4 regions of the Serratia sp. K1WW1 genome follow, and region 2 is predicted to be linked to each of the others. Evidence: predicted binding sites of a transcription regulator. Region 2 holds the regulator's gene; each other region holds the start of a gene.
What was found. The regulator PurR, encoded in region 2, represses purine synthesis genes. The targets are predictions, from matches to a motif close to CANGCAAACGTTTGCNTG.

Region 1 (8,001 bases), 110 kb from region 2:
TGCCAGCGCAGAGGAGGCGACGGCATTGGGGATCCCGCCGGGCCAGGAGCTGTTCTACTCGCAGATTGTGCATTATGAAAATGACGTGCCGGTGCAGGTGGAAGATCGCTGCGTCAACCCGCTGGCGGCCCCAGATTATATGAAGCAGGATTTCGATCGGGTCACGCCCTATATTTACCTGACCCAGTCCGCTCCGCTGACCGCAGGTGAACATATTGTCGAAGCCGTGGTGCCAACCAAGCAGGAGCGCGAACTGCTGCAATTGGAAGACCACGAGCCGGGCCTGCTGATCCATCGTCGCACCTGGTCTGGCAAAATGGTGGTGACCTCTGCCCGCCTGCTCTATCCAGGCAGCCGCTATCAGCTGTTTGGCCGTTTTATCAATCAGGTTTAAGTTGGACAGAGCGTGCTACCCAGGGGGCGCAGCGTAAAGCGCCCCTACGGTCGAATCCAATGACGTTCAACCCTGCCTTTTTCGCGTTTCATCACATCTCGGTAACAAATTTTTATCCCCTCTCTTGTCGCAGCCCGGCGAATGCGCTAGGTTGTTTTTAATTGTATATACAACCATGTGGGAGCGGGAACACCATGACGTCTGAGATCCACTGCGACAGCCTATGGCACGGGGCCGATATCGTCACCATGCGTGACGGCAAGTATCACATCATCAGCAACGGCGCGATCGCCGTGCGTGCAGGCAAGATTGTCTGGTTGGGTGAACAGGCCACTATGCCAGCCTTGATCGCGGCCAAAACGGTGAAGCTTGACGGTGGCATCATCACCCCCGGCCTGGTGGATTGCCACACGCACCTGGTGTTTGGCGGCAACCGCAGTGGTGAGTTTGAACAACGTTTGAACGGGGTGAGCTACGCAGAGATTGCTGCTCAGGGCGGAGGCATTATCTCCACGGTCAAGGCCACGCGCGATGCAGAAGAACCCCAGTTACTGCATGAGACGCTGCTGCGTCTGCTGCCACTGCTGGCCGAAGGCGTCACCTGCGTGGAGATAAAATCCGGTTACGGATTAACGCTGTCCAGCGAGCTGAAAATGTTACGCGTGGCACGTCAGTTAGGCGCGACCTTGCCGCTTGAGGTGAAAACCACCTGCCTGGCCGCTCATGCCCTGCCACCGGAATATGCCGGACGCAGCGACGACTATATCGATCTGGTGTGCAATACCATCATCCCTGAAGCCGCAGCAGCAGGCCTGGCAGATGCAGTAGACGCATTTTGCGAACATCTGGCCTTCTCCCCTGAGCAGGTTGACAGGGTTTTCGCGGCCGCAGAACAAGCTGGCCTGCCGGTGAAACTGCACGCGGAGCAGCTTTCGGCTCTGGGTGGCAGCACATTGGCGGCACGGCATCATGCCCTTTCCGCCGATCACCTGGAATATGCTACCGAACAAGATGCAATGGCGATGGCAGCGGCCGGAACCGTGGCGGTGCTGTTGCCGGGCGCCTACTACCTGTTACGAGAAACGCAGTGCCCACCGGTTGAGCTGTTCCGCAAACACGGCGTCAAGATGGCCATTGCCAGCGATGCCAACCCTGGCACCTCACCCGTATTATCGCTGCGTCTGATGATTAATATGGCTTGCACCCTGTTCCGTCTTACGCCGGAAGAAGCGCTGGCAGGCGTCACGCTGCATGCCGCCAAGGCTTTGGGCCTGCAGGAAACCCACGGCTCGCTGGAAGTGGGCAAAGTGGCCGATTTTGTTCACTGGCCGCTGGCACGCCCGGCAGAGCTGGCTTACTGGTTGGGCGGACAACTGCCCTGCAAGGTGATTTTCCGAGGAGAACTCCGTTAATGTTAATCCGCGATCCTTTCGAGTTCCAGAGCGGCCAACTGCCGCTGTTGATCAGTATTCCCCATGCCGGCACCCGCTTGACGCCAGCGGTTGAGAAAGGGCTAACCGATGAGGCCCGCCCCCTGCAAGACACCGACTGGCATATCCCACGGCTGTACGATTTTGCCCGTGCCATGGGTGCCAGCGTCCTGGTGGGTAACTATTCGCGCCTGGTGATCGACCTGAACCGCCCGGCAGATGACAAACCGCTCTACACCACTGCCACCACCGGCCTGTTTCCGGATGTGTTGTTCGATGGCCGCCCCAGTTTTCTGCCGGATGCCGCCCCATCGGACGAAGAACGGGCCGGATACCTGCAGAACATCTGGCAGCCCTACCATCAGCAACTACAGCATGAGCTGACACGGCTAAAAACCCAACACGGTTACGCCTTACTGTTTGATGCCCACTCGATCGCCTCCGTGATACCGCGCCTGTTCGACGGCAAGCTACCCGATCTCAACCTGGGCACCAACGGGGGTGAAAGCTGCCCAGCTTCACTGAGTGACAGACTGGTCACCTGTTGTCAGCAGCAGCAACAGTTCAGCCACGTGCTCAACGGACGCTTTAAAGGCGGCTACATTACCCGTGCCTATGGTCAACCGCAGGAAAGCCAGCACGCGGTGCAGTTGGAGCTAGCGCAGGTGAACTATATGTCCGAGCAGACATTTGAATTTGATGCCGCCCGGGCCGCACCTTTACAACGCCTGTTGCAGCAGATGATAGAAAGCATGCTGGCCTGGGGCGAGCAACAACGCTAATCCGCCACAACTCCGGTGCCGCTATCGCGCCGGAGTCAACCTTGCCCTCACCGTTGTCCCCTCCTGTCTTTTCACGCCTTTCCATGACGATTTGCGCACTGCATCCCAATTTTGATGGAAAGGTTGCCCACTGGTCTGAACAGCGCACAAAACAGCGGCCCGTGACTTTTCCCTTGCGCCACAATTGGGCCTCTTTCATCCCATGCACACCCGTTGCAAGCGGTCATACGGCAGAGATCAGGGATTGAAAGACCACCCTTGCCATACCCGCCGTCCACGTCTCTATCGTGGCTGTGGTAGACACTCGAGTGTAGTCGGCTACAGGGATGTGTGGCGTTCGTTATCTCAGGAGGAAACTATGTCTGACACCCCGCTAAACTGGCGCGCCGCACAGGCAGCCGCCGCTCAACTGTTGGCAGGCTGGCAAACCGCAGGCCAACCCGGTGGGGCTATCACCCTGTTTGACACAGATATTACCCAGGCGGTGGTGTGTGCTGGGCTGGCCGATCTGGCCCGCCGCGATCCTTTCACTGCTGATACCGTGGTGCGTTATGCCTCCATCACCAAACATATTTTTGCCGCGCTGGCGCTTAATGCCACCGATAACGCCCTGCAACTTGACGATCGCCTTGGCAGTCTACTGCCCGAATTGCAGGGACAATTGGCGGAGGTGACGGTAGGCCAGGCTTTGGACATGACCAGCGGGCTACCTGATATTCGGCAAACGCTGGGGCTGCTTGGCGTCTCGGTCAACACCGTCAGTGAGGCCAAGCCGGTGATGGAGTTTATCCATGGTTTAACCCGGCTCAACTACCCCGCGGGCAGTGAGATCACCTACACCAATACCGGCTACCGCCTGGTTGAGGCGGCGCTGAAGACTAAAGGATATGCTTTTGATGATCTGGTTCAGCAGCATCTGGCCCGCCCTCTGGACGTACAGCTACAAGCCCCCGAAAGCTGGTTTGATGTGGTGCCTGGGCTAGCTCCCGGCTATTGGCATACGGCCAACGGTTGGCAACAGACCAGCGCTGGCTTGCATCTCTCCGCCTCTGGCAGCCTGACAGGGAGCGCCAACGCCCTCACCCGCTGGTTGCAATGCCTGCTGGCCAATAGCGGCCCTGGTAAAGGGGTTCTGACGCAGCTAAGTGCCCCGCGTCGGCTCAGCCAGGGCCAAATCAGCCATTACGGACTAGGGCTGGCGAAAACGCCGCTTGGCAGCCAGATATTGCTGGGCCATGGCGGTTCTCATGCCGGTTATAAGACCTATTTTCTGCTGGCACCTGACCGGCAAGCGGGTGCCCTGCTGGTCGCCAACCGTGAAGATTGTGACAGCTTTGCCATCATTTTACAGGTGATGGCAGCGCTGTTGAATGAACCGCTGCCCCAACGCAGCACAGCGATCCCAGATGGCATCTACGCCACCCGGGCGGAACCCTATTGGTTGGAAGTTAAAGGGGGCACCGTGGCCTATCTGGGCACCAACGAACCGCTGTATCAAAGTGAAGACGGTCATGCGGTATCGCTCTCGGCCCATCAACCAATGCGCCTTAAGTGGACAGGCGAAGCCGTAGAAGGTGAAGTTGGCCACGTTGCACGCCGCTTTCTGCCGGTCGCTAGCGAAACGCTTTGTCTCAAGCAGGTTCAAGGGCACTGGTATCATCCACAATACCGCACCGCGTTCGAAATTTGCGGCAACCAGATCCACATTGGGGTCGGCCCGGCGGTGCAAACCGGCACCCTGAGTTCGCTGGGGGATGGGCGGATATTGGTTGAAAGCAACGATGGGCCCAACCTGAATCGGTTTTGTCTGTATTTCCGCGGTTACCAGGTCGATCTGATCGCCAGCCGCAGCCGGGTACTTACGTTCAAAAAGAACATCAGCGCCCACACGTAAAGGTTCTCAGTGCTCTGTAGGGCGCTGCATGCTGCGCCCGCCTTTCAGCGCGACATATCATTCACAGCAATTATTAAAAAAATAGATCGTGGCCATCAGAAAAAAATTTGTTCACGCGCAAAACTACTCATGATATCCGAACAAATGCCGTAGATTTTTCTTGCGGCAAAATAAGCCATCCAGTAATTTCAGTGGGCTACAAAAATGAGTAAACCTGCTCTTTTTCGTTGCACCTCAAAACCCATCTTATGTCATCGATAAATGATACTACTCAATTCCCCGCCGTCCCGTGCGGGAATTTTTTTACTACTTTTCACTATTATAGCGCCATTTTTCAGTCTTTTTTGTTGCTGTTTTGTTGCGAATAATCTACCTTTAGGCCTTGAAAAGCTCGACCACTCAGCGTGGCGAAACCGCTATTTCTGGGCGTTTAGGAGTTATAACCATGCACATGACGTTGATGGAGTACATCCAGCTGCACTTCAATGGTGATATTTATCGCTATGCGCAATTTGAAGGTGTCAGCCGTGAGCAAATCCTCAAGTGGATCGACAATGAGTGCTACGTTATCAAGGGTAAATTGGTTATGCCGGTTAAACATTTACCCGCGGAAAGTTAGCCGTAATGATGAAAAAAAACCCCGCCAGCGCGGGGTTTCCTGTTTCTGATACCACGGAAAATCAGAAGTTATAACCGGCAACCAGGTAGTAACCCCAGCCGGTAGACTTGATTGGTCCCTGCGGCGTACCGATATCCACCCCATCATTCCATTGACCACCATTATGGAAGTAACGTGCCACGAAGGAATAATGCCAGTGATCGTAGTTCAGCGCTAAAATGTGGCTGGAGGCGATAGAGTTGCTGGTACGCGCCTGGCGGCCATCCACCACGAAGTTGTCGCTGCCCAGATCGGAATCAAAGTCAAAGTTGGTGAAACCGATATAGCTCAGATTGCCGCCCCACATTTCGGTCAACGGCACGAAGTATTTCACCTTGAAGCGATAGCCGTCCCAGCTGTTCTCGTTGGATGCACCATAGTTCTGCCATTGGTATTTGGCATAAATGTTCATCGACAGGCTCATCGGCAGACCGGTTTCGATATCGGTGCCCAGGCCCATATACCAGGTGCTTTGACGGGAGGCGTTGTTACGCCCCATGTCGTAAATGTAGTTGTTGGCAAAATACCACTCTTTGAACGGCCCAAAGCCCAGGTTGGTACCGGTCAGTTTGTCGATGGAGAAGCGCGGTTCGATCTCCATAAACAGCGGTGAACCCTTGTCCCAGATGCCACGGTTTGGCGTGTTACCGGTGCCGAAGAACTTTGGCACGTCCACGTAGCCATAGAAATCCAGCCAGTCTTTCTTGGCAAAGGCTTCATACTCCAGATACACGTCATTGTTCAGCTGCGGCCCGAAGCGGGTATGGTAGCTGCCTACTACGTTGACACTCTGGTGCCACCAGTCTGAAAGATACTGGCTGTCTTTGTTTTCTGCCGCCATGGAAGCGGGGCTGAAAGACGCGGAGATAAGCACACCTGCTGCGAGAGCTATTTTCTTCATTTTATTACCACATGCTGAGTGGGCCATTCCCTGCCCGTTAGAATGATATGAGTCTGGTGACGTCTGCTGTAAACGAACGGTTACCTATTGCCGTTAGCCGTGCGCATTATAGAAAGCTCTCACTGTAATAATCTGTGATCCAGTCAGGCATTTTACCATCGCGTAATCGATTGCGTTCTCATTTTTTAAAATAAATTGCAGTGCAAAACATTTTTGATGTGATTTTCATCATGTCGATAAGTTTCAAACGACGATTTTTGGTGTCTTGGTGTTCAACACCATATTTTAACCTGGGGTTAAAAAGCGCGTAAAAAAGCCGACGCTTATGTCGGCTTAGTGGCAGGCGGGCGCAGGATACGGCCCCCCTTTATAGGGCGAACCGGTTGGTTTTTTCAGCGGGCTCCGGGTACGGCCTTGGCAATGTTCTCTTGCCGGAATACCACCTCATCCCCCGTGGCAATTTCCCATTGGCTGACCGGGATATCGACTTTCGGCGAGGCCACGACTACCGAGCCATGGATCAGCTTATCGTCACGGCGCAGGATCATCACATCCAACTGGTATTCATGCGGCAGGTTAGCGGTGGTCAGGCGAACGATGTCGCCGGTGCTGAAACTGTGACCATTAAGCGCTGGCTGCTGAATAAATTGAATATCTTTTCTCATTTTCCCGTTCCTTCTGGCAGAACACTTACCTTGAGATTAGCTCGAAATTCATTATTCTGCCGCCTGCGCAGGTAAAAAATAGGCCTCAGTTGGCGCGGGTGGCACGCCAGCAAATCAGCGATCCTAACGTGACCATCATCACCCCTTGCCAGAAGTTGAGGGTCAACGCGGTGCTGAGTACCACGGCGGCAAACACCGATGACAATACCGGGGTAAAGTAAGAGACAGTCGCCAGCAGCGTCATATTGCCATGCAGGATCCCGACGTTCCAAGCGGCATAGCCAGCCCCCATCGCCGTCCCCACGCACAGCAGCGCCACCACAACCGGCAGGCTAAAGTGCATGCCGCTTTCATTACTGAAAGGATAGAGCAGCCACAGTGCCAATGCGGTCAGAGTGATAAACAGCACCACCGCGTTTTTCCCCTGGGCGATCCTCTTGGTCACGTTGCAATAGATGGCCCAAATCACCGCACCGCTGAATGCCAGCCCGTAACTTAACGGATTGCTGCGCACGTTGGCCAGCATTTGTGCCGGTGACCAACCGCCGCTGCCACTCATGATCCAGCCAATCCCGAACAGAGAAAGCAACAAACCAGGCACCACCCACCATTTGGCCTTTTGCCCGTTAAACAGGATGGCCATCAACACGGTAAAACAGGGCCAAAGATAGTTAATCATCCCTAGCTCAATGGCCTGCATGCGGTTGCTGGCAAAGCCCAGTGATAACGAGAGGCAAATCTCATACAGCACAAACAGCAGGCTGCCGAGGATCAGATAAGAACGGCGGAACTCACGCAGTTTGGGAATGCCCATCACCACCAGCAGAAACAGCGTGCCCACGCTATAGATCATCGCCGCCCCACCGACCGGCCCCAGCCCTTCGCTGACGCTGCGGATCAGGCCAACCACGCTGCTCCATAACACAATGGCCAGCAGGCCGAGCAAGGTAGCTTTATGGGAAGCAGACAACGGAGGCATTAGCGTAGGATCCAATAGGTTATTTTTGTTTGGATTTTTACTCTACTGCCCTACAGGGGAAAAAGAAAGGGCGCTGCGCTGCGCCCAAATTTTTACTGCTGAGGTTGGCGCTCCAGCTGTGGCGGAGGCTGGCGGAAACGACGGGTAAGATAGGCCAGATAGCCAAACCCGAGCGCCGCCCACAGCAGCCCCATGGTCAGGGAGCTTTTTTCCAGGTTCAGCCACAAGATCCCAACCGTCAGCGCGCCCACCAGCGGCAGGATCAGGTAATGGAAGCGGTCTTTCCAGCTCTTGTTGC
Region 2 (8,001 bases):
GACCCACAGCTGCGGGAAGGTTGGCCAGTTGGCGTACTTTGGCAGCTCGGCGCGGATGTCCGGGTTTTGCAGAATATCAACATAGGCAAAGCGTTCGCCACAGGCTGAAAGCGCCTGCACGGCCTGAGCAGAGAAACCGCAGCTTGGCAATTTCGGTGAGCCTTTCATATACAGCAGGATCGGGTTGGCAGAAATTTGCTGCTGAATTTTTTCAATCGTCGTCATTATTGCTTCCTCAAGCCACATCATGGCTACAACATGCATCACACTGGCTATTGTAGCGGCAGGACCGGTACCAAGAAAACGCCATCTTTTGCAGGGACATTCTCTGATTGCCTCAGCAAAAGCGGCGGTCACACCGAACCGGTTAAACATGGACCCAGAATAACATTTTTAATCGGGGCGTTTCACTATTATATTTGCGCTGCCCAATGCCGGCGAGCATTAAGCCAACCACATGATCCGTGTCGTTTTTTTAGACGGCAGACGTTTGATTTTGCAACAATAAAAATGCCATTAACGTTTTCTCACAATATGGATTAGTATTTATGAGATCCACGCTGTTTTATAGGGTGAATTTCGGGAATACTGTGACTCATTCGATTTCTGTTTCGGAGCCAAGGTTGGTAACGTCGATATGCGGTTAATTATTACACTTTTTGTGCTGCTATTTACGCAGCTCTTCTTCAATTTGGCGCACGCTGCGCCACAGGCACGTGTTTCTGCCGAGCAGCGCAAGAGTCACGTTAATGAAGCCCGGCCAGACGACCGCAAGAAAAAGAAAGCGGAGAAAGCCAATAAAAAAGTGAAGGCAGCCACCCCTCCGAAAACGCTAAAAACCAAACCAGCAACTATAAAGACCGCCAAAAAAACCACCCGCGTTAAAACCAAAAGCCAGGCAACCAAAACGGCCAAGCTCAAAGTGACTCCGCCTAAAAAAGGCTATAAAAAAGGTTATGGTCGCCATCGTGAAGAAGGTAAAGCTACGGCAAAATTGGCTGGCCGCGATAAGCCACTGAAACTTTCCGCCGCTCACAAAAAGCGCTACCAGCACGCCAAGCAAACAGCCATGGCCAAGCTGATGGGGCAAATGGGCAAACCCTACCGCTGGGGTGGATCTTCACCTGGTACAGGCTTTGACTGCAGCGGGCTGATTTATTACGCGTACAAGGACGTGGTGAAAATCAAAATGCCGCGTACCGCCAACGAAATGTACCACCTGCGTGATGCAGCTCCGATCAAACGTAATGAGCTGGAGAAAGGCGATCTGGTGTTCTTCCGCATCAACAACCGTGGCACCGCCGATCACGTTGGCGTCTATCTTGGTAACGGTAAATTCATCCAGTCACCACGCACCGGTGAAGAAATTCGCATCAGTCAGTTGGATAACGACTATTGGCAGAACCATTACATTGGTGCCCGCCGCGTAGTGACTCCAACCACCATCCGTTAACCTATCACGGCTGAGCCAACCGCTCGGCCGTGCTTCCCTTCCCCCCAAAAATAAAAAGCCGCTGCGACTTTAATCAATCAGCCACTTGGCACAGTTTGGATGTTCTTTTCCCCCGGAAAGTTGTTAAGATTAATAACCATAACAAAAGTGGTGCAATCGCGCTTTTCCGCCCTTGGCCACCCAGGCCCACAGCGTCGGAGAGACGTATTGTCTATAAAAGGAGAAAGCAATGTCGTTTGAATTACCTGCATTACCATATGAGAAAAACGCTCTCGAACCGCACATTTCCGCAGAAACGCTGGAATACCACTATGGCAAGCACCATAACACCTACGTGGTTAACCTGAACAATCTGGTGAAAGGCAGCGAGTTCGAAGGAAAATCCCTGGTCGAGATCGTCAAGACCTCCACCGGCGGCGTGTTCAACAACGCCGCCCAGGTCTGGAACCACACCTTCTATTGGCACTGTTTATCACCGCAAGGTGGTGGCGAGCCAACGGGCGCAGTGGCAGAGGCGATCAATAAGTCATTCGGCTCCTTCGCCGCCTTTAAAGAGCAGTTCACCGATGCCGCCGTGAAAAACTTCGGCGCTGGCTGGACCTGGCTGGTGAAAAAAGCGGACGGCAGTCTGGCGATTGTCAGCACCTCGAATGCGGCAACCCCGCTGACCGGCGCAGACGTTCCGCTATTGACCGTTGACGTGTGGGAACATGCTTACTACATCGACTACCGCAATGCGCGGCCAAAGTACCTGGAAAACTTCTGGGCGTTGGTGAACTGGGCGTTCGTGGCAGAAAACCTGGCTTAACGACGGGTGGCTAGCTAATAATAAGGCGCGGCATCAAGCTGCGCCTCTGTTTTTCTGCTGCGGATCAGTTCAATGCGGCAATAAAACTGAAAGCAATAATCATTGCCAAGGCACCCACGGTGGTGAGTAATGACATCTTCAAATCGGTATCCATATACAACTCCCTCTCAGATTGGCTTTTCCAGAGCATAAGCCACACAGTTTATACGTCAAATCATTTTCCCACAGTTCGTGATTAAAATCTTGTTATGATTTCCCCGCTGATAATTACCGATTAGCTCTTCCACTTTTCTTCAATATGCGACAAAATCCGCAGTTCACAACTGCGTACCGATAAACTGCCCCTCCCTGTTCAAGCGATTTACGACTTCAGCACTAAAAACTCAGTTTTCGCTTATCTGGGAAAGGATCTACGCAGGCAAACGATTAACATCATACTTACATGCTGTAACATGTGGGTTTAGGAGTCATTTTTTACATGGCAACGATTAAAGATGTGGCCAAACGCGCTGGCGTTTCTACCACTACCGTTTCGCACGTTATCAATAAAACGCGTTTCGTCGCCGAAGATACCAAAACGGCCGTTTGGGCCGCCATCAAAGAGCTGCACTATTCACCCAGCGCCGTGGCCCGCAGCCTCAAGGTCAACCACACCAAATCGATCGGTTTGCTCGCCACTTCGAGCGAGGCCCCCTATTTTGCCGAAGTGATCGAAGCGGTGGAAAACAGCTGCTACAGCAAAGGCTATACCCTGATCTTGTGTAACTCGCACAATAATCTGGATAAACAGCAAGCCTATCTGGCGATGTTGGCGCAAAAACGCGTCGATGGCCTGCTGGTGATGTGCTCAGAATATCCAGATCAGCTACTGGGCATGCTGGAAGATTACCGTAATATTCCCATGGTGGTGATGGATTGGGGTACCGCGCGCGGAGACTTCACCGATACCATTATCGACAATGCCTTCGAGGGCGGCTACCTGGCAGGCCGCTACCTGATCGAACGTGGCCACCGTGACATCGGTGCCATTCCTGGTCAACTGGCGCGTAATACCGGTGGAGGTCGCCACCAGGGCTTTCTGAAAGCCATGAAGGAAGCCAACATCGAAGTGCGCGAAGAATGGATCGTGCAGGGGGATTTCGAGCCTGAATCTGGCTATAAAGCCATGCATCAGATCCTGTCGCAAAAGCATCGTCCAACCGCCGTTTTCTGTGGCGGCGATATTATGGCCATGGGGGCGATCTGCGCCGCCGATGAGCTGGGGTTGCGTGTACCGCAGGATATCTCGGTGATTGGCTACGACAACGTGCGTAATGCCCGCTACTTCACCCCGGCGCTGACCACCATTCACCAGCCGAAAGAGCGCCTGGGCGAGATGGCCTTTACCATGCTGTTGGATCGCATTATCAGCAAGCGTGAAGAATCGCAGGTGATTGAAGTGCATCCAAAACTCATCGAGCGCCGCTCAGTCGCCGATGGTCCTTTTGTCGATTACCGCCGTTAACTCCTGTTGGGGCGCTGCAATACTGCGCCCGATTAAGCACCCGGCTCCTCTTCACTGAGCCATTCCTGATTGAGCGTTTCGCTGTCGCCCAGATAGTCCAACAGCCAGGCCATGGCCGGAGACTGGGCGTTTTGCTGCCAGGTCAAGCAGCAGGCGCTAGGCGGGAAAGGCTCATGCAGTGGTAATACCACCAGTTCGCCACTTTGTACCAACGGCAATACCCGATGCGCGGGTACCATGCCCACACACAGCCCGGCACGCAAACAATCTACCGCCGAAACCCAGTCCGGCACGGTCAATCGCCGCTGGTTGTCCAGCGACCAGGTCACCCGCTTGGGTAAATTGCGCGAAGTATCTTCCAACAGCAACGAGGGATAAGGTCGTAGCTGATCGTCTCGCAGCTTTCCTTGCAAGGCGGCCAGCGGATGTTTAGCATGGACTACGCAGAGCCAATTCATAAAGCCCATATCGCGAAAGGCAAAACCGCCGCCCACCGGCACCGCACGTGTTGCACCAATGGCCATCTCAGCGCGGCCATCGACCAGCGCATCCCACACGCCGTTGAAGACTTCCGGCTGTACCATCAGTTCCACGTCGGGAAAATGGCGATAAAAATCCAGCACCAGCTGGCGGCTGCGCTGGGGTTTGACGATCAGATCGACCGCAATCCGCAGTTGCCCGCGCCAACCGTTTGCCACCTGCTGACACTGCCGTCGGGTATCGAGCATTTTTTTGATAACAACTCGCGCCTCCTTAATAAACAGCGCCCCCGCTGGCGTGAGTTCCACATCGCGGTGACGGCGTTCAAACAAAGGCACTGCCAGCCATTGCTCCAGTTGACGCACCGTATAGCTCACAGCAGAAGGAACGCGGTGCAACTCCTGTGCCGCCGCGCTGAAACTGCCGGTCCGCGCTACCGCATCTACTACATCGAGTGAATATTCAGACCACATATGTTTGCCTTCAAATTTTTTAACAGCACCTTGCAAATATTACCGTTTCACAAGCAGAGATCCAGCCGTATACACTTGCCGGCGCTTCAAAACCTGCGACAACATAATTTTAACGAGAAATAGCAATGCGAAATTTTGGATTTATGTTCTACCTGGCCGGCCTGAGTATGTTGGGCTATCTGGCTACCGATATGTACCTGCCCGCCTTTGGGGCAATGCAGCAGGATCTGCAAATCTCCGCTGGGGCGATCAGCGCCAGCCTGAGTATCTTCCTGGCAGGCTTTGCCTTTGCCCAGTTGCTGTGGGGGCCGCTGTCCGACCGTATTGGCCGTAAGCCCGTGTTATTGATTGGCCTTGCGCTGTTCGCCGTCGGCTGCCTCGGTATGCTTTGGGTCGAGAACGTGGCACAACTGTGGTCACTGCGCTTTATTCAAGCCATTGGCGTCTGTTCAGCCGCCGTCACCTGGCAGGCGATCGTGGTCGATCGCTACCGCGATGGCAAAGCCAACCGCGTTTTCGCCTCCATTATGCCGCTAGTCGCCCTCTCTCCGGCGCTGGCTCCACTGCTGGGTGCCTGGTTGCTCAACCATATGGGATGGCGGGCCATCTTCGCCGTGCTGTTGGGGATCACCGCCCTGCTGCTGATCCCCACCTTGCTACTGAAAGACCGCAGCAGACTGGTACCTTCCGCCGATAAAAAGCCCAGCCTTGGCTTTATGCAGATCTTGAAATCCCCGGTGTTCAGCGGCAACGTGATGGTTTTTGCCGCCTGTTCTGCCGGCTTCTTCGCCTGGCTGACGGGTTCACCCTTTATCCTCGGCGATATGGGGTATAGTCCCAACGATATTGGCCTGAGCTATGTGCCGCAAACGCTGGCCTTCTTATTAGGGGGTTATAGCTGCCGTAGCGCCTTAAATCGCATCTCTGGCAAAACCTTGCTGCCGTGGTTGCTGTTAGCTTACGGTGTCAGCATGGTGGCGTTGTATCTGATCGCCACACTAAGTGAACCAACGTTGACCACTCTGCTGATCCCGTTCTGCTTTATGGCGTTAGTAAACGGTGCCAGCTATCCTATTCTAGTGGCCAATGCGTTGATGCCCTTCCCCAACAACAGTGGCAAAGCCGCTGCGCTGCAAAACACGCTACAGCTGGGATTATGTTTTATCGCCAGCCTGTTGGTTTCGGCATTTATCGCCCAACCGCTGTTAGCCACGGCTACCGTAATGGTGGCTACCGTATTTTTAGCGGCCTTGGGTTATCTGATCCAGCGTGGGAAAGGAACGGATGAAACGCAGATGACACGGCAGAAGCGTGCCGACTCCGTGTCATAATTATCTCTGTAAATAGTCACTTAATGAAAATTCTTGCCGAGCGCGATTTGCAGTTGAGTCTACGCCTCGGCAAGCCTATACTCAAAAACGACCTTTTAGAATAACAGTTATACTAAGTTCTTATTGCAGCAACTGCTGCGTACGTGGATGGCATCACACTTTATTTAAGGTTGCATTTACCCGCGTCCTTTGACGCAGGGAGTCTCTTAAATTTCCTCTGTTCAAGTCGAATTTCAGACACCACGGTGAATTTTTACCGTAGGTATACGTATGTCCCTGTAGAAATTGTCTACGCTAAATTCTGCAGGATCATAAGTCAGAAGAAGGTGATGGAGAAGCTATGAGTTCATCGTGTATAGAAGATCTGAGCATCCAGGACAACCATTGGTATCGTATCGCTCATGAAATGCTTAGCATGGCCGGCATTGAAATCAATGGTTCACGCCCTTTCGATATTCAGATCAATAATCCCAATTTCTTTAAACGCGTACTGCAAGACGGCTCTCTGGGGCTGGGCGAAAGCTATATGGACGGTTGGTGGGAGTGCGAACGACTGGACATATTTTTTCAGCGGGTTGTCGCAGCCGGCCTGGAAAAGAAACTGCCCCACCACCTGAAGGATATCTTGCGTATTGCCGCCGCCCGCCTGACCAATCTGCAATCCCAAAAACGTGCCTGGATTGTTGGCAAAGAGCATTACGATCTGGGTAACGATTTGTTTACCCAGATGCTGGATCCCTATATGCAATATTCCTGCGGCTATTGGCAACAGGCCACGACGTTGGAAGAAGCACAAGAGGCCAAGCTACGGTTAATTTGCGAAAAACTGCACCTGCAGCCCGGCATGCGGGTATTGGATATCGGCTGTGGCTGGGGCGGTCTGTCTGCTTATGCGGCCAAGCACTACGGCGTTTCCATGGTAGGAGTGACCATCTCCGCCGAACAGCAGAAAATGGCGCAAGAGCGCTGTGCCGGGCTGGACGTGGAAATTCTGCTGCAGGATTACCGCGATCTCTACCAGCAGTTTGACCGCATCGTCTCGGTCGGCATGTTCGAACACGTTGGGCCGAAGAACTACCGAACCTATTTCGAGGTGGTGGAACGTAATTTAAAACCCGATGGCATTTTCCTGTTGCATACCATTGGTTCCAACGAGACCGATATGAACGTTGATCCGTGGATCAATAAATATATCTTCCCCAACGGTTGCCTGCCGTCGGTGAAACATATTGCCCAGGCCAGCGAAGGCCGTTTCGTCATGGAAGATTGGCATAATATCGGCGCAGATTACGATCGCACTCTGATGGCCTGGTATGAACGTTTCAAACAGAGCTGGCCACAGCTGGCATCGCGCTATTCCGAACGTTTTGAAAGGATGTTCAGTTATTACCTTAATGCCTGCGCAGGAGCGTTCCGCGCTCGCGATATTCAACTTTGGCAGGTGGTATTCAGCCCTAAAGGCGTCGAAGGCGGTCTGCGAGTTCCCCGCTAGGGTCCCCTCACCCTAACCCTCTCCCACAGGGAGAGGGAACCGATCGAGAAAACCTAAGAATTCGGTGAGATACCTTGAGTGAGGGGCGATCAAGATAATCCAAGAATTCGGTGATATACCTTGAATGAGGGGTGATCAAGATAATCCAAGAATTCGGTGATATACCTTGAATGAGGGGTGATCAAGATAATCCAAGAATTCGGTGATATACCTTGAATGAGGGGCGATCGAGTTTGCTGAGGTGACCTCTGTACTTTCACACGAGCGGGGGCCATCAGCTCCCTCTCCCTGTGGGAGAGGGTTGGGGTGAGGGGTAATTAACCGCAATAAACGCGAATGATTTTGTCTTCACTGTCACCCAGGAAGTTCAAGCGCTTTAGATTGAAGTCCATGGTTACCATAGAGTTATAAGGAATAGTACGTACCTGCTGAGGAATATTGATCCCGTCCAACGCAGACA
Region 3 (8,001 bases), 2.2 Mb from region 2:
ATTTCGACTTCCTGCAAAAAAACGGCATTGAAAAGAAAGATATCAATGCGGCCAACCTGCGGACTCAGCCAGAATATGACTATCTGAAAACCGGTGAATCGCAGCTGAAGGGCTACCAGGCCGTGCGCCAGGTGCAGGTGACCTTGCGCCAGTTGGATAAGCTCAACGAACTGTTGGACGGTGCGCTGAAATCGGGTTTGAACGAAATTCGTGCGGTTGAGCTTGGGGTGGCCAAGCCAGAGGTTTATCGCGAGCAGGCGCGTCAGAAAGCGATTGAAAACGCCACTCAGCAAGCCGCCTCATTGGCGCAGGGCTTTCAGGCCAAGCTGGGGCCGGTGTACAGCATTCGCTATCACGTAGCCAACTACCAGCCGATGCCGGTTGCGCGCATGTTTAAGGCCGCTTCTGCGGCACCGGAAAGCGATGCCGCTCAGACTTACGAACAGCAAAGCATTCACTTTGACGATCAGGTGGACGTGGTATTCGAGCTGAAAACCAACGCCGCGCAGTAAGCAATCTCTTGCCGGGGCGCGGTGTTATGCCGCGCCTTTAATCCTGCCTTAATACCTGATGCCCGTGAGACAGCAGCGCATCGGTGACCTTACGCATCATGCGGCTCTCCGGTGCAAAGCGGTGCCAGAACAGCATACGGCGCTGGAACAGGCCCGGTGTCAGGTCGATCAGTTCTCCGCTATCCAGCTCTCTCTCAATCTGCAAATGCGGGATCATACAGCAGGTAGTGCCTTGCCGTGCCAACTGAACAAACGCCTCTGACGAGTTAACGATATGGCAGGGAACGCTGCCCGGCGAGAGATCGAAGTTCTGCTGTAAAAACGCCTGATGCATATCATCGAGATGATCGAATGCCACCGCCGGTGCCTTCAGCAGGGCAGAACGAGTCACCCCGTTGGGGAAGTAGCGATCGGCAAAGGCTTTTGAGGCGACGAACAGATAGTCCAGCGCGCCCAACCGATCGACCAGGCAGCTCGGCAGCGGCTGCGGCTGGATACTCACCGCACCCACCACTTCCCCCCGGCGCAGGCGTTCCTGCGTGCGGGTTTCGTCTTCCACCTGCAAATTCAGGCGCACTGGGGAATCGGCCAGCACCGGTTTTAGCGCCGGTAACAGCCAGGTTGCCAGGCTGTCGGCGTTGACCGCCAGTGACAGCAACAGCGGCGTATCGACCCCATTGTCATTCCCTAACCACTCCTCTTCCAGCAGCTCGACCTGATGCAGCAAGGCCAGCAGTTTTTGACCCTGCTCGGTTGGGCGCGGTGGCACGGTGCGTACCAGTAGCGGTTGGCCGAACAGGTTTTCCAACTGTTTGATGCGCTGGGATACCGCCGATTGGGTGATGCAAAGTTTTTGTGCCGCGCGCTCAAAGCCACGCTCACGGATCACCGCGTCCAGCGCTTGCAGCGTTCTATAGTCTGGGCGTTTCATCGGAGAGAAGATCCCTTTTAGTAAATTGATTCAGGCACTATGCCACATTTTTGCACTTTCTCCGGTGAAAAAATCCCGCCGCTCTTTTCAGCGCGGGCGTCGTAGGGAGGGGCAGAAATGTGCGTCAGGTTAAATAAGTGCGTTTTAGCCTAAGTTGCCGTCAGTGATTTACCCTATAATACGCACACGTTTTCGTATATAGGCAATGAACACATCATGACTCAGGATGAACTGAAAAAAGCGGTAGGCTGGGCGGCATTGGAATACGTGAAGCCTGGCACTATCGTGGGCGTGGGCACCGGCTCTACCGCGGCTCACTTTATCGATGCGTTGGGTTCGATCAAACACCAGATCGAAGGCGCGGTTTCCAGCTCAGACGCGTCGACCGCCAAGCTGAAAAGCCTGGGGATCCACGTTTTCGATAGCAATGAAGTGGATTCGTTGGATATCTACGTGGACGGTGCCGATGAAATCAACGGCCACATGCAGATGATCAAAGGCGGTGGTGCAGCTCTGACCCGCGAGAAGATCATTGCTGCCATTGCCCGCCAGTTTATCTGCATTGTCGACTCCACCAAGCAGGTTGATGTGCTGGGTAAATTCCCGCTGCCGGTAGAAGTGATCCCGATGGCCCGCTCCTACGTGGCGCGTGAGTTGGTCAAGCTGGGCGGCCTGCCGGAATACCGCCAGAACGTGTTAACCGATAACGGCAACGTGATCCTGGACGTGCACAACCTGGAAATCCTTGACGCTATCGCGCTGGAAAATAAGATCAACAGCATCGCTGGTGTGGTTACCGTGGGTCTGTTTGCCAACCGTGGCGCGGACGTTGCACTGGTCGGCACGCCGGATGGCGTAAAAAAAGTGGTCAGATAATCTGGCCATGAAACCGGCGAGCCTGCTGACAAAGCCTCAGCCGGTTCGCCGCTTTTTACGGGCTAACGGCCCACCACGCATAATTCTTGTCTTAAAATATCTTTTCTCAAAATCGACGAATTTGGTGACATATGTCACATTCCGTTAATAACCTCCGTTAAGCTTCTGCCTAAATCTTTCCCAATGGCATTTTCCACCAGAAAGCACCGACATCGCTGAGCCTTGTGCTAACGGGCAGGCAATCGTTTGTATTGCCGGGCGCGTTATTTTTGTTATGTTGGAGGGACGTGCTGTTGATTTTGGGTTGCTGCCGGTCTGGCGGTAATTTCGAAATTATACCCTATGGATTTCAAGTTGCAGCTAGGCGACAAGCTATTTCATCCCCAGGAGCTTACGTTTTTGTAAGTGACTGGGGTGAGATAGTGCAGGTAACAACGCTGCAGCTTGAAAGACGACGGGTATAAAGGGGAAAACAGCCGCTTCTGAAGTCTGAACATAGGGTCGGGTAAATGGCAAAAGTATCATTGGAGAAAGACAGGATTAAGTTCCTGTTGGTAGAAGGGGTTCATCAGAGCACCGTAGATAACCTGCGTGCTGCCGGATATAGCAACATCGAATATCACAAAGGTGCGTTAGACACCGAAGCGCTGAAGGCATCGATCCGTGATGCACACTTCGTGGGTATCCGATCGCGTACGCATCTGTCCGAGGAAGTTTTCGCGGCCGCAGAAAAGCTGGTCGCGGTGGGCTGTTTCTGTATCGGCACCAACCAGGTTGATTTGAAAGCGGCGACCAAACGCGGCATTCCGGTGTTTAACGCACCTTTCTCCAATACTCGATCCGTGGCCGAAATGGTGCTGGGTGAGCTGCTGTTGATGCTGCGCGGGATCCCAACGGCTAACGCCAAGGCACACCGTGGCCAGTGGCAGAAACTGGCCGTGGGCTCGTATGAAGCGCGGGGCAAGAAGCTGGGGATCATCGGCTACGGCCATATCGGGACTCAGCTCGGCATCCTGGCGGAAGGCCTGGGGATGAAGGTGTTCTTCTACGACATCGAGAACAAGCTGCCGCTGGGTAATGCCCAACAGGTGCGCCATCTGTCCGATCTGCTCAATATGAGCGACGTAGTCACGCTGCACGTGCCGGAAACGCTGTCGACCAGGAACATGATCGGTACCGAAGAGCTGGCGCTGATGAAGCCAGGTGCGATCCTGATCAACGCTTCACGCGGCACCGTGGTGGATATCCCGGCACTGTGTAACGCCTTGGCGAGCGACCATCTGGCCGGTGCGGCCATCGACGTGTTCCCGGAAGAGCCGGCAACCAACAGCGATCCGTTCAATTCTCCACTGTGCGAGTTCGATAACGTGCTGTTGACGCCGCATATCGGCGGTTCAACCCAGGAAGCGCAGGAGAACATCGGTGATGAAGTAGCTGGCAAGCTGGCGAAGTATTCCGATAACGGCTCAACGCTGTCTGCGGTCAACTTCCCAGAGGTGTCGCTGCCAGCTCATGGCCCGAATGCCAGCCGTTTGCTGCACATTCATGAAAACCGCCCAGGCATCCTGACGCAGATTAACCAGATCTTCGCCGAAGAAGGGGTGAACATCGCGGCCCAGTACCTGCAGACCAGCTCGGAAATCGGCTACGTGGTTATCGATATCGAAGCGGAAACCGAACGTGCCGAAGTGGCGTTGCAACGCATGAAAGCGATTGAAGGGACCATCCGCGCCCGCTTACTGCTGTAATCGGTAACCGACGGAAAACATCAAGGCCGGAGCAATCCGGCCTTTTGCTATGCGCAGACTGGCCAGGCCCAGCTTTGTGACGGGGTGATAATCTCTGGCAGAGGGATATCCCATTGCTCCACCGGCAAAGCACTAACCTGTTGGCAATCGTGCGCAACCCCCATCGGATAGGGGCCTGCGTGCTGCCAGTTCTGCAAGGTGCGATCGTAAAATCCGCCGCCCATCCCCAGACGTTGCCCTGCCGAATCGAAGGCGACCAGCGGCGTCAATACCACATCCAACAGTGACACCGGCAAGACGTGGCGGACATCGAGCGCTGGCTCAAGGATTTTGAAGCGGTTGCTAACCAGTGGCGTTTGCGCGGTGTAATGCAGGAACAACAGGTTACCGGGGCTGAAGGGATGTAACACCGGCAGATAAACCTGTTTACCCAGTTGCCACAGCCGCTCGATCAGAGGGCCTGTATCTAGTTCGCCATCAAAAGAGAGAAACGCCGCAATGTGTCTGGCTGCCTGAATGCGGGGATGTCGCGCAATATTGCTGGCCATTTGCTGGGCAAAATCATGCTGTTGAACGGGCGTTAAGGCACGGCGTCGTTGGCGTATTTCGTTACGGATGAGTTGGCGTTGATGAGCGAACTGAGGTTGCAAAGACATAGTGTGAGATTCGCCAGTAGTGGTGAGTTAACACACTGAAAACGCAGGTGAAGGGATCTCCGAGATGCCGTCGCAGGCTGTAACCCTTGAACCCATGGTTCAAGGTGAACGTGCTGTCACAATCTTAAGGCTTCTCGGACGGGCCGAGCATGCACACCGATCATGGATCATCACATTCTGTTGGTACTAAATATCGGCTCAGGGGACTGGCCCGCTGGCAAACATCTCAGAGAAATTTTTCACTCATTGCCGGAGCCTTCAACTCCAGCAACTTAAGTTATTCGAATTGTGCATCCTGACGTTCAGAGATGCGACCCTGTTCAAGCAGCGCTTGTTCAATGGTCTGTTGCAGCATACGAATTCGTTGTTCCATATTGGCCGCATAGTCACGCGTTTTCAAGCGTTCTTGAGCAAGTTCGTGACAGACGTTCAATGCCGCGATAAATACGAGTTGCTCTGTATTTGTGACTCTAGTGCGAACTTTAAGATCTTGCAACCGTTGGTTAAGATCTTCTGCTGCCATGTTCAACGCATCTTGTTGTTCTGGCGGGCAATTGACTCTTAACGAGCGGCCAAAAATTTGAATATCTACCGGTTGTGCAGACATGCCACCTTCCTGCCTAAATTTCGCGCCAGCACCGGTCAGCCATTGCCGGGCTACCGAAGCGGGCGTCACTATATATACCTGGGTACCAAGATTCAACACTTTTTCAGTACCTGGTTGTAATCTACCGCGCCTAACATTACCAGACAAAAAACGGTTGCAAAATGCGTATTTACCGTACGTTTGCCCGGACTGCGCTGATTATAACTAGCCACTGAGGTGTTGCCTCAACTGGTATACCAACGGACCTTGGTGGTAGCATAACACGAACTTATCCTGCCAACGATGACGAATGCGCATGTCTATACAGAATACATTTCCAAGTTACCAATCTTTGACCGTGGCTCTTAACCAGCAGGCGGTTGCTTTGACCGCAGCCGAGATGCACGGTTTGATCAGTGGCCTGCTGTGCGGTGGCAACCGTGACGCCAGCTGGCAGACCCTGGTGTTTGATCTGACCAACGAAGGCATTGCCTTCCCGCAGGCGTTGAGCCAACCGTTACAGCAGCTGCATGAAATCACCCGTGATACGCTGGAAGATGACGAATTCATGTTCCAACTGATGATGCCGGAAGGCGAAACCGTCAGCGTGTTTGACCGTGCGGATGCCTTGGCGGGGTGGGTAAACCACTTCCTGTTGGGACTGGGCATGATGCAGCCGAAGCTGGCGCAGGTGAAAGATGAAGTGGGCGAGGCGATCGACGATCTGCGTAATATCGCTCAACTGGGCTATGACGAAGGCGAAGACCAGGAAGAACTGGAACAGTCGCTGGAAGAAGTGGTGGAGTACGTGCGCGTTGCTGCGCTGCTTTGCCATACTGAATTTACCCGCCAGAAACCGACGGCCCCGGAAAATAAAAGGCCGACGTTGCACTGACCATTGGATCCGTCCGTTGGCCGAGAGCGCTGATAACCCCTACTGACTGCGTTCAGCAGGTGGCATAAACCGATTTCAGGAGATGTGATGACCCAGCAGGAATTCCATAAACGCCGTCAGGCTTTGTTGGCACAGATGGCTCCGGCCAGCGCGGCAGTGATTTTCGCCGCACCGGAAGCGACGCGTAGTGCAGACTCTGAATATCCTTATCGTCAGAACAGTGATTTCTGGTATCTGACCGGTTTCAACGAGCCGGAAGCGGTGTTGATCCTGGTGAAGAGTGATGAAACTCATAACCACAGTGTGCTGTTCAACCGCGTACGCGATCTGACGGCAGAAATCTGGTTTGGTCGCCGTTTGGGGCAAGACGCTGCTCCGGCCAAGCTGGGGGTAGACCGCGCGCTGGCCTTCGACGAAATCAACGATCAACTGCACCTGCTGCTCAACGGCCTGGACGTGGTGTATCACGCGCAGGGGCAATATGCCTATGCCGATGAAATTCTGTTTGGCGCGCTGGATAAACTGCGTAAAGGCTTCCGTCAGAACCTGGAAGCCCCTGCAACCCTGACGGATTATCGCCCGTGGCTGCATGACATGCGCCTGTTCAAATCGGCAGAAGAAGTTGCTGTTATGCGCCGCGCCGGTGAGATCAGCGCCATGGCGCATACCCGCGCGATGGAAAAGTGCCGCCCGGGCATGTTCGAATATCAGCTCGAAGGGGAGATCCTGCACGAGTTTAACCGCTTGGGTGCCCGCTTCCCGTCTTACAACACCATCGTCGGTAGCGGCGAAAATGGCTGTATCCTGCATTACACCGAAAACGAATGTGAAATGCGTGACGGCGATTTGGTGCTGATTGATGCCGGTTGTGAATATCGTGGTTATGCCGGCGATATCACCCGCACCTTCCCGGTTAACGGCAAGTTCAGCAAGCCGCAGCGTGAGGTATATGACATCGTGCTGGCGTCGATCAACAAGGCGCTGGAAATGTTTAAACCGGGTATCAGCATTCGCGAAGTTAACGATCAGGTCGTTCGCATCATGATCGCCGGGTTGGTTGAGCTGGGCGTCATGAAGGGCGACGTGGAACAGCTGTTTGCCGAGCAGGCACACCGCCAGTTCTTTATGCACGGCCTGAGCCATTGGTTGGGGCTGGATGTGCATGACGTGGGCCACTATGGCTCAGCGAGCCGCGATCGCGTGCTGGAGCCTGGTATGGTGTTGACGGTTGAACCTGGCCTGTATATCGCACCGGATGCCGATGTGCCGCAGGAATATCGCGGTATCGGTATTCGCATCGAGGATGACATCCTGATCACCCAAGACGGCAATGAGAATTTGACTGCCAGCGTGGTGAAGGATGCGGACGAGATTGAAGCCCTGATGGCGGCGGCCAGATAACATGAGCGTAATCATTGTGGGCGGTGGGATGGCAGGGGCTACGTTGGCGCTGGCGATTTCATCACTGACTCAGGGCAAGGTGGCCGTCGATCTGGTGGAGGCCACTCGGCCAGACGATCGTGCGCATCCTGGCTTTGATGCACGGGCTATCGCTCTGGCGCAGGGAACCTGCCAACAGCTGGCGCGCATCGGCGTTTGGGCTGCGCTACGGGACTGTGCCACGGCGATCACTCACGTCCACGTCAGCGATCGTGGGCATGCCGGTTTTGTGAACCTGCACGCGCAGGACTATCAGGTGGAGGCGTTGGGGCAGGTGATTGAACTGCACGACGCTGGGCAGCGGTTGTTTGCTCTGCTGGCGAAGGCCCCTGGGGTTACCCTGCATTGTCCGGCCAA
Region 4 (8,001 bases), 2.9 Mb from region 2:
GGCAGATCGAGATGTCCACCAGCAAGCGCTGTGAACATCCGATCACCCTGTTAGCACAGGCATTGGCGTAACAGATTAAACGGGCCAGCATGCTGGCCCAGTGCGATTACTGCTTGATCTTCACCGTATTGAAGACGCCAGCCGCTACGCTTTGAGACTGCTGCTGGTTATCCGCTGGCAGCGTGATTTGCAGGGTCAGTTGCTTACCGTCTGGCAGCATAGCGAGCAGCACGCCAGAGTAGGCTTTTTGGCCTGCCACGGTGATCACGGTATCCAGTTGGCGCATTGGCGTGCCGTTAATTTCAACCGCTTTATTGGTAATGACCTGCAGGTTGGCATCGCGGGAGTGTTGCTGCTCTTCCATGCGCTTGGCCAAGGTTTCCAGATCGCCCGCAGCCTTGTCGGCAACGATTACGATCACCGCACGCTGGTTGCTGCTGTCGGCATAGATGTGCACGTTAGTTGGCTGGTTGGTCAGCTTATCGCTCTGATCGGCCAAACCGTTAGGCAGGGTGAAGGTCAGCTTGCCATCCAATAAACTCACCTGTTGTCCGCTTGGGACGCTGGCTGCTGCGCTGCCTGCGGGGGCATTAGTGTCTTTGGTGGCGCTATCACAGGCCGCCAGGCCAAGCACTAACAGGCCGATACCCATCAATTTTTTTACTTTACGCATCTGGTGTTCCTTATTCCTTTGCAGATAGAGTTGGTTGACCGTATGGCTAGATGTCACAGGTTTTTTTTAAGTAATAGACGATACTCGTCTACTTCGCCTTTCTTTTCTAGAGTGAAAATCTGATATTCGCGGCTAATGAGCATTATTAGCATGGCGCGGAACTGGTTGCGGGTTTTTACCCACAGTTGCTGATAGCCTTGCGAACGCGCCCAACGCTCTTGCTCCGCCAGCATGGTTTGGGCGACACCCTTGCGGCGAAAATCAGGTAAAACTGCGCCCAGCCAGCTGTAGAACTCCCCCGGCGCGGTTTGATAGCCGAGTTTAAAACCGGCTGCCTGGCCATCAATTTCGGCAATCAAGCCGTGAGAAGGGCTATCCCCGACGCGTTGCTGCAAATCTTTCAGGCTGTGCAGGCTACCAAATTCTGGAATGCAGAGGTAAAGAGAGTGGATCTCTTCAAGTGTAGCTTGGCGAGTGGTTAAGCGCATGGGCAGCCTCCGTAAAATCAAGCTGCCCATAATAACCGAGAAGCAGGGTTAACTCAGTTGAAACCGGTTGGCGGGTTGGCGTTCTGCCAGGCGTTTGAGCAGCATATTGAGCAGCACCCCGTACATCGGCAGGAAGAACACCAGGCAGATCAGCACCTTGAAGCTGTAATCTACCAGCGCGATTTCCACCCAGTTGGCGGCCATAAAGGGATCGCTGCTTTTGTAGAAAGCGATAAAGAAGAAGGCCAGGGTATCGCTGATATTGCCAAGGAACATGGCCGCGGCGGGGGCAACCCACCAGGCGCTGCGTTGGCGCAGGCGGTTGAACACCTGCACGTCCAGGATCTGCCCCAGCACGTAGGCCATAAAGCTGGCGGCGGCGATACGCGCCACAAACAGGTTGAAGCTGGTCAAGGCGGCAAAGCCCTGCCATTCACCCTGGAAAGTGACGGTGGAGATCACATAGGAGATAAACAGCGCCGGGACCATCACGGCAAGGATAATCCTGCGTGCCAGCGGGGCACCGAAGATCCGCACGGTCAGGTCAGTGGCCAGGAAGATAAACGGAAAAGTGAAGGCACCCCAGGTGGTGTGAAAGCCGAAAATGCTGATCGGCAACTGCACCAGGTAGTTGCTGGAAGTAATGATGGCGATGTGGAATAGCGATAGCCAGACCAACGCGATTAAGCGTTGTCGATCGGTAAACGAATACATAATGTAGCCTTTTTGAGTGTGGGGTGAGGGAACCCATTGTTAACTGCGCGGCGACATGGTACGCGTTTGGGCATTCAATGCAATGGTTAAATTTAACGCAAACGTTAACGTATCTTGCGCAGAAAAACTACCGGCGTAAACTAGCGGGTAATCAGATCCGGCGAGGGTTCGCCGATCGTTTTAGATCGAGAGAGATGTATGACTGACATTTTTGCCCAGGCAGACCAGACGCTAGATGCGCTGGGGCTGCGCTGTCCGGAACCGGTCATGATGGTGCGCAAAACCGTGCGCCATATGGATAACGGTAAAACCTTGCTGATCATTGCCGACGATCCGGCCACCACCCGCGACATCCCGGGTTTTTGCCGCTTTATGGAACATACGCTGGTGGCCCAGGAAACCGAGCAGGCCCCGTATCGCTACCTGCTGCGTAAGGGCCTGGCCGAATAATCCTCTGGCTGTCAGGCCCATTTCCATAACGGGCCTGACAGATGATCGACTATGTGCGTTTCTTCAACAGCCGTAAGGCGTTGGCGGTCACCAGCGCGGTTGCTCCAGAGTCGGCCAATACGGCCAGCCACAGGCCAGTCATCCCCAGTAGGGTGGTGACCAGGAAAATCGCTTTCAACCCAAGCGCAATGGTAATGTTCTGGCGAATATTGGCGTGTGTAGCGCGGGAGATGCGGATCATCTCGGCAACGCCGGTCAACCGGTTGTGCGTCAGCGCGGCATCCGCCGTTTCCAATGCCACGTCGGTACCGCTCCCCATCGCAATGCCAATGCTGGCGGCCTTCATTGCCGGGGCATCGTTGATACCGTCGCCGATCATGGCGGTGGGTTGCAACTTGCTCAGCTCGGTTACCGCGTTCACTTTGTCTTCCGGCATTAACCCGGCGCGGTAATCGATCCCCAATTCATTGGCAATGGCGGCCGCAGCGCGCGGGTTATCACCTGTGAGCATCACGCCACGAACGCCTAATTGCGCCAACTCGGCAATCGCCTGTTTAGCGTCGCTACGCAAGGTGTCACGCAACGCCAGCAAACCGATAGGCTGCCCGTCCTCTAACACCACCACTGCGGTTTTGCCCGCCGTTTCCAGCGTTTCTACCTGGCTGCGCCATTCGCTGCTCAACTGGTTTTCCGTCAACTTGCCCGGTGCGCTGATCAGGATAGTTTTACCGTCAACCTTCCCTTCAACCCCGATACCCGCCAGAGCCCGGCGGCCTTCGGCCAGTGGCAATGCAGTCCCGTTCTCCGCTGCGCGGTTGACGATCGCCTGTGCCAGTGGATGATGTGAGCCCGTCTCGACAGCCGCTGCAATGGCCAGCAGTTGCTGTTCGCTGAGGCCGTCTGCAGGCAGCACATCGGTCACCGTCGGTTTGCCTTCGGTCAGCGTACCGGTTTTGTCGAACGCGATGGTTTGCACTTGGCCCAATTGTTCTAATGCCGCACCACCTTTAATCAGCGCGCCACGGCGCGTGGCCGCCGCAAGGCCAGAGGTGATGGCCGCTGGCGTGGAGATGACCAAGGCACACGGACAACCGATCAGCAGCAAGGTCAGACCCCGGTAGATCCACATCTCCCAAGGCTCGGCAAACAGCAGCGGTGGCACCAGGATCACCGCCACGGCCAGCAGCATGATCGCCGGAGTGTAGTAACGGCTGAAGCGATCGAGGAAGCGCTCAATCGGTGCGCGGCGCTCTTCGGCCTCTTCAATCAGCTGCAGGATACGGTCGATGGCATTTTTACCCGGCTCGGAAGTGACCTTCATCTGCGCGGCCTGATCGACGGACAGGCTGCCAGCGGCCACTTTCTGACCCTGTTGGCGCTCTACCGGCACGGATTCACCGGTTAAAGCGCTTTCGTCAAAGCTGGCGAACGGGTTTAGCAACTCGGCATCGGCAGGTAAGCGGCCACCGGGCGCGATCTCTATTACGTCACCGGGGCGCAGGCTGGCTACAGGCACGCGTTTACGTACGTTGCCCTGGATAAGCAGAGCATCTTCCGGCACCAGTTCCATCAACGCTTTCACGCCACGGCGTGCACGATTGGCTGCGTAGGATTCCAGCAGTTCTCCCACCATAAACAACAGCAGCACCATGGCCGCTTCGGCGGTGGCACCGATAAACAGCGCACCGATGGCGGCAACGCTCATCAAGGTTTCTATGGCAAACGGTGTGCCTGAACGGATCAGGCGCAAGGCTTTGCTGGCAATCGGCACCAGGCCGACCAAGGTGGTGGCAATAAAGGCAATTTCGCCCAGCCGTGGGTTGAAGAAGTCGAGAACCCAACTGAGCACCATCAGTGCGGAGAGCAGCAGCAGAGGGCCGTACTCACCAAACCGGGAGGTTTTGGGTTCATCGCCTATTGCCGCCGGGTTAGTCCCCAACAGGGTAAAGCCAGCCTGTTTTACCGCGTCCTGGATCCGCACGCTGACGTCGGATTGGGCATCCACCACCAGTTTTTCCGTGGCAAACAGCACGCGAGCGCTGTCGACGCCGGGGATCGACGTTACGGCATTTTCGATTTTCTTGGCACAGCTCGGGCAATCCATGCCGGTGACTTTCCAACTGAAACGCTGGCTGCCGGAAGGGGGAACGGCAGCCAGCCTGTCGCTTTCCTCATCTGGGTCGTCGGGGCCATCGCTACTGCAACAGCTGGCACCGTGCTCGTGGGCCGCGTGATGGTCATGGGCAGCGGTTGCTCCCACCGGGGTTTTTTCATTGCTGCAGCCATGCTGGGTTTTGGCGTGGTCATGACTACAGCCGCAGCTGTGATCGTGTTTATGTTCTTGATGCTGATGCTCTTGGTGATTATGTGGTTTATGAGTCTGCATAGCGCCCCCTTCAGGCAATCCAATATCATCTCAACAAGCACTCTACACCTTGGAGCTGACTCCAGAGTCAAGTGCGATATGAGAATTATTGTTAATTGCAGGGGCGCTACGGATCCGGTTGCCCGAACCCGTAGCCTGCCATTACAGATACAGCGAGCGGACGATGAGGAAATGCCCGGAGAAGTAGCAGAAGGCGACCACGGCATCTGCCGCGCGGAAGGTAAAGCGGTAGCGGTTCAGCAGCCAGACGATATTGGCCAACAGCAGCAGCGAGGTACCCGCCAGCAATGAGAAACCAAAGTCGGTACTGCGCAGGAAATATTGTTCCCCTGCCAGCCACACCATCAGCAGCGTCATGGCGACCAGCGTGGCGATCGGCCAGCGCATTTCTTCCAACCGGCTCCAGATGATGGCCAGCAGCAGTGCGCCAATCACCAATAGCACCAGCGGCAGGGGCCAGAACAGGCTGAAGGTCATCTGGCTGGCAAAGCTCAGGGTATACAGCAGGTGTGAGAGGAAGAAAGCGCCGATGGCGTACAGCACCCGCTCACGCGGCAACAGCAGCAAGGCGTCACCCGCCAGCGTCGCCAATAGGCCCAGAACGATCAGGTAACCCGCAGGGCCCAATACCGGAGCCTGCCAGGCCAATAACAGCAACAGCAGCAAGGTGACTGGTTTAAATACCCAGCGCTGCCAGCGCGGGCCGCGATAGGAGGCATCAACGAACAACCAACCGGAAAAAAATACGGCAAGGAACGGCCAACTCATATGTCTTCCTTATTTATTATGGGAGCCGGGATAACCAACTCCAGGTTGTCACTTTCTCAGTGTAAGCAGCGCGCGTGGGTTCGACAATGCTTTCTTCTCAATGCTATGTTTACGCGGTTTTAGGTGCTAGTGATATTCGCCGGGTTAAAGAGGAAAACCGTCAATGAGTAAGCCACCGTTGTTCTTTGTTGCCGTGATCGCGCTGATTGCGGTGCTGGCGACCCGCCAATACCTCAACAAACGCCGCCAGGATGCGGATAATGACCGCCAGCCGGTGCGTACATTGCAGGTGGAAGTCAGCGCCAAGCGGGAGTTCCCCTCGCCGAATCGTCGTTCGCGGCAGCGGGAAAATATCGTGGTGGAAGATATGCGTTACGAAGTGTACTTCCGTCCGTTGACGGGCGGCAGCGAGATCAAAATACCGTTGCCGCAGCAGCAATATAACCAGATAGATAAAGGCGCTCAGGGCACGCTGAGCCTGCAGGGCACCCGCTTTATCTCCTTCACGGCGCAGAAATTGTAGGGGCGCCACATTTGCTGCGCCCTTTAAAAGGCTATTTTTTCTTCAGCGGCGGCTGCTTTTTCTGCCAGTCCAACAGCTCAAATACGCCAAAAATAAAGATCTTGGTTTCCAGCCAGCGGCTGATGGGCTGATCTTTCGGCTGGGTGGATTTCAGTAGCACCAGCTGTAGTCCGTGCATCACCACCATAAAGAACAAGGCTACGTTGATGAAGTAGGTCAGCGGCTTGGGATACGGGTGAAACAGGTTGGTGAGCAGAAAGCCCCATACGCACAGCATCAGCAGACGGCCCAGGTTAATCAGCATGTTCGATTTTCTCTTCAAGGGTGCGGAGGTAAAGACGATAGGCTACCTGGCCGGCGACCTTCTCGCGGTGCAGTGTCCAGGTCGCAGGAACATCGGTGGCGGCGCTTTCGGCTTCGGCCTCGACGTAAATCCAGGCCTCGTTCGCTAACCAGCCCTGTTGTTCCAACAGCGTGACGGTATCGGCCAGCAACCCTTTGCGGAACGGGGGATCGAGAAACACCACGTCAAAAGGTTGCCCGTTGCCTGCCAACCAGGTCAACGCGTTGGTATTCACCACGCTGCCATTGCCTTGCAACAGCGCCAGGTTTTTCCCCAACTGTTGGGCTACTGGCCGCTCGTATTCCAGCAGCGTGGCGCTTTCGGCATAGCGCGACAAGGCTTCCAACCCCAACGCACCGCTACCCGCGAAACAGTCCAGACAGCGAGCCCCACGGATCACCGGGGCTAACCAGTTGAACAAGGTTTCGCGTACGCGGTCGGTGGTTGGCCGCAGCCCCTCACTGTTGGGCACCGGCAGTTTGCGCCCGCGCCATTGGCCGCCGATGATGCGGATCTGGCCAGCGGAGGCCGTCTGCGGTTTTTTGAGCGCGCCGCGCGGTGGTTGTTTTGCCATAAAGAGTCTTAATCAGTTGCGAAGTTAACGAAAAGTTACCGCCATTCTATACCGGATTGCGGATAAGTTGCAGCCTGGAGGCGGTGGGAGCGTTAAAACTACCGCGATGAAAGCATTGCCGATGCGTGTTGCTGTGCCAGGGAAAGTGATAGACTCGGCGAATTAATTTTTCGCATTTGCAAGCCATTGGTACGGAGTAGGGTCAGAACATGGCAAAAGATAAAAAACGTGGGTTTTTCTCCTGGCTGGGCTTCGGCCAGAAGGAAGAAGAGCAGCAACAACCTGAATCTGCCGTAGAACAGGCGGAACAGCAGGCCGCAGAAACCCCGGCTGCCCCCAAACTGGACGATAAGCTTCCTACCCAGGGATCTGCTCCAGCCGCCACCAAAGATACCCCAGGGGAGTGGGATAGCAGCCTGAGCGGCGAGCCTATCACCGAAAATATCCTGCCGCTGGACGAACACCATGCTGAGCCGGTGGCGATCGAAGAAGTCACCGTAGCGCAACAGCCTGAGGCTCAAGTAGAAGAGCCCGAGCTGATTGAAGCGCCTGCTGAAATTATCGAACCTGAGCCAGAGGTGGTTGAGGCAGTAATCGAAGTGCCTGCTGAAATTATCGAACCTGAGCCAGAGGTGGTTGAAGCGGTAATCGAAGCGCCTGCTGAAATTATCGAACCTGAGCCTGAGGTGATTGAAGCGGTAGTCGAAGCGCCTGCCGAGATTATCGAACCTGAGCCAGAGGTGATTGAAGAGGTTATCGAGCCTGAGCTGGATGCGGAACCCGAACAGCCTGAACTGCTAGCTCCGGTGGTAACGCAAGAGCAAGAACGTCCGAGCAAAGAAGGCTTCTTCGCGCGCCTTAAACGCAGCCTGCTGAAAACCAAACAGAATCTGGGTTCCGGCTTTATCGGCCTGTTCCGTGGCAAGAAGATCGACGACGATCTGTTTGAGGAGCTGGAAGAACAGCTGTTAATCGCCGACGTTGGCGTAGAAACCACTCGTAAAATCATTGAGTCTCTTACTCTGCACGCCAGCCGTAAGCAATTGAAAGATGCCGAATCGCTGTATGGCAAACTGAAAGAA

Region 1: ACX9GU_RS15490 (nucleoside-specific channel-forming protein Tsx) is a predicted target of PurR. The motif match lies at 6,219-6,236, and genes of this name have one in related genera.
Region 3: serA (phosphoglycerate dehydrogenase) is a predicted target of PurR. The motif match lies at 2,555-2,572, and genes of this name have one in related genera.
Region 4: ACX9GU_RS01840 (7-cyano-7-deazaguanine/7-aminomethyl-7-deazaguanine transporter) is a predicted target of PurR. The motif match lies at 1,970-1,987, and genes of this name have one in related genera.

What each region holds. Positions count from the first base shown of each region.
Region 1 covers NZ_CM147697.1:3,415,736-3,423,736, forward strand. The annotation lists gene hutC (histidine utilization repressor) at 1-394, shown strand, start outside; gene hutI (imidazolonepropionase) at 589-1,806, shown strand; gene hutG (N-formylglutamate deformylase) at 1,806-2,606, shown strand; gene ACX9GU_RS15480 (serine hydrolase domain-containing protein) at 2,965-4,500, shown strand; gene ACX9GU_RS15485 (hypothetical protein) at 4,946-5,119, shown strand; gene ACX9GU_RS15490 (nucleoside-specific channel-forming protein Tsx) at 5,181-6,059, opposite strand; gene ACX9GU_RS15495 (hypothetical protein) at 6,452-6,724, opposite strand; gene yddG (aromatic amino acid DMT transporter YddG) at 6,810-7,703, opposite strand; gene ACX9GU_RS15505 (APC family permease) at 7,796-8,001, opposite strand, start outside.
Region 2 covers NZ_CM147697.1:3,304,104-3,312,104, forward strand. The annotation lists gene ACX9GU_RS14925 (Grx4 family monothiol glutaredoxin) at 1-228, opposite strand, end outside; gene ACX9GU_RS14930 (C40 family peptidase) at 638-1,453, shown strand; gene sodB (superoxide dismutase [Fe]) at 1,683-2,261, shown strand; gene cydH (cytochrome bd-I oxidase subunit CydH) at 2,326-2,415, opposite strand; gene purR (HTH-type transcriptional repressor PurR) at 2,740-3,765, shown strand; gene punR (DNA-binding transcriptional activator PunR) at 3,798-4,718, opposite strand; gene punC (purine nucleoside transporter PunC) at 4,844-6,049, shown strand; gene cfa (cyclopropane fatty acyl phospholipid synthase) at 6,390-7,541, shown strand; gene ACX9GU_RS14965 (I78 family peptidase inhibitor) at 7,859-8,001, opposite strand, start outside.
Region 3 covers NZ_CM147697.1:1,080,062-1,088,062, forward strand. The annotation lists gene ACX9GU_RS04835 (oxidative stress defense protein) at 1-512, shown strand, start outside; gene ACX9GU_RS04840 (LysR family transcriptional regulator ArgP) at 550-1,443, opposite strand; gene rpiA (ribose-5-phosphate isomerase RpiA) at 1,660-2,319, shown strand; gene serA (phosphoglycerate dehydrogenase) at 2,829-4,067, shown strand; gene ACX9GU_RS04855 (5-formyltetrahydrofolate cyclo-ligase) at 4,115-4,723, opposite strand; RNA gene ssrS (6S RNA) at 4,776-4,959, opposite strand; gene zapA (cell division protein ZapA) at 5,001-5,330, opposite strand; gene ACX9GU_RS04870 (YecA/YgfB family protein) at 5,626-6,204, shown strand; gene pepP (Xaa-Pro aminopeptidase) at 6,292-7,605, shown strand; gene ubiH (2-octaprenyl-6-methoxyphenyl hydroxylase) at 7,607-8,001, shown strand, end outside.
Region 4 covers NZ_CM147697.1:394,080-402,080, forward strand. The annotation lists gene glpC (anaerobic glycerol-3-phosphate dehydrogenase subunit GlpC) at 1-71, shown strand, start outside; gene ACX9GU_RS01830 (DcrB family lipoprotein) at 107-673, opposite strand; gene ACX9GU_RS01835 (GNAT family N-acetyltransferase) at 727-1,161, opposite strand; gene ACX9GU_RS01840 (7-cyano-7-deazaguanine/7-aminomethyl-7-deazaguanine transporter) at 1,210-1,875, opposite strand; gene tusA (sulfurtransferase TusA) at 2,074-2,325, shown strand; gene ACX9GU_RS01850 (zinc/cadmium/mercury/lead-transporting ATPase) at 2,375-4,711, opposite strand; gene ACX9GU_RS01855 (lysoplasmalogenase) at 4,853-5,479, opposite strand; gene ACX9GU_RS01860 (DUF2500 domain-containing protein) at 5,643-6,002, shown strand; gene ACX9GU_RS01865 (DUF1145 family protein) at 6,034-6,306, opposite strand; gene rsmD (16S rRNA (guanine(966)-N(2))-methyltransferase) at 6,296-6,919, opposite strand; gene ftsY (signal recognition particle-docking protein FtsY) at 7,129-8,001, shown strand, end outside.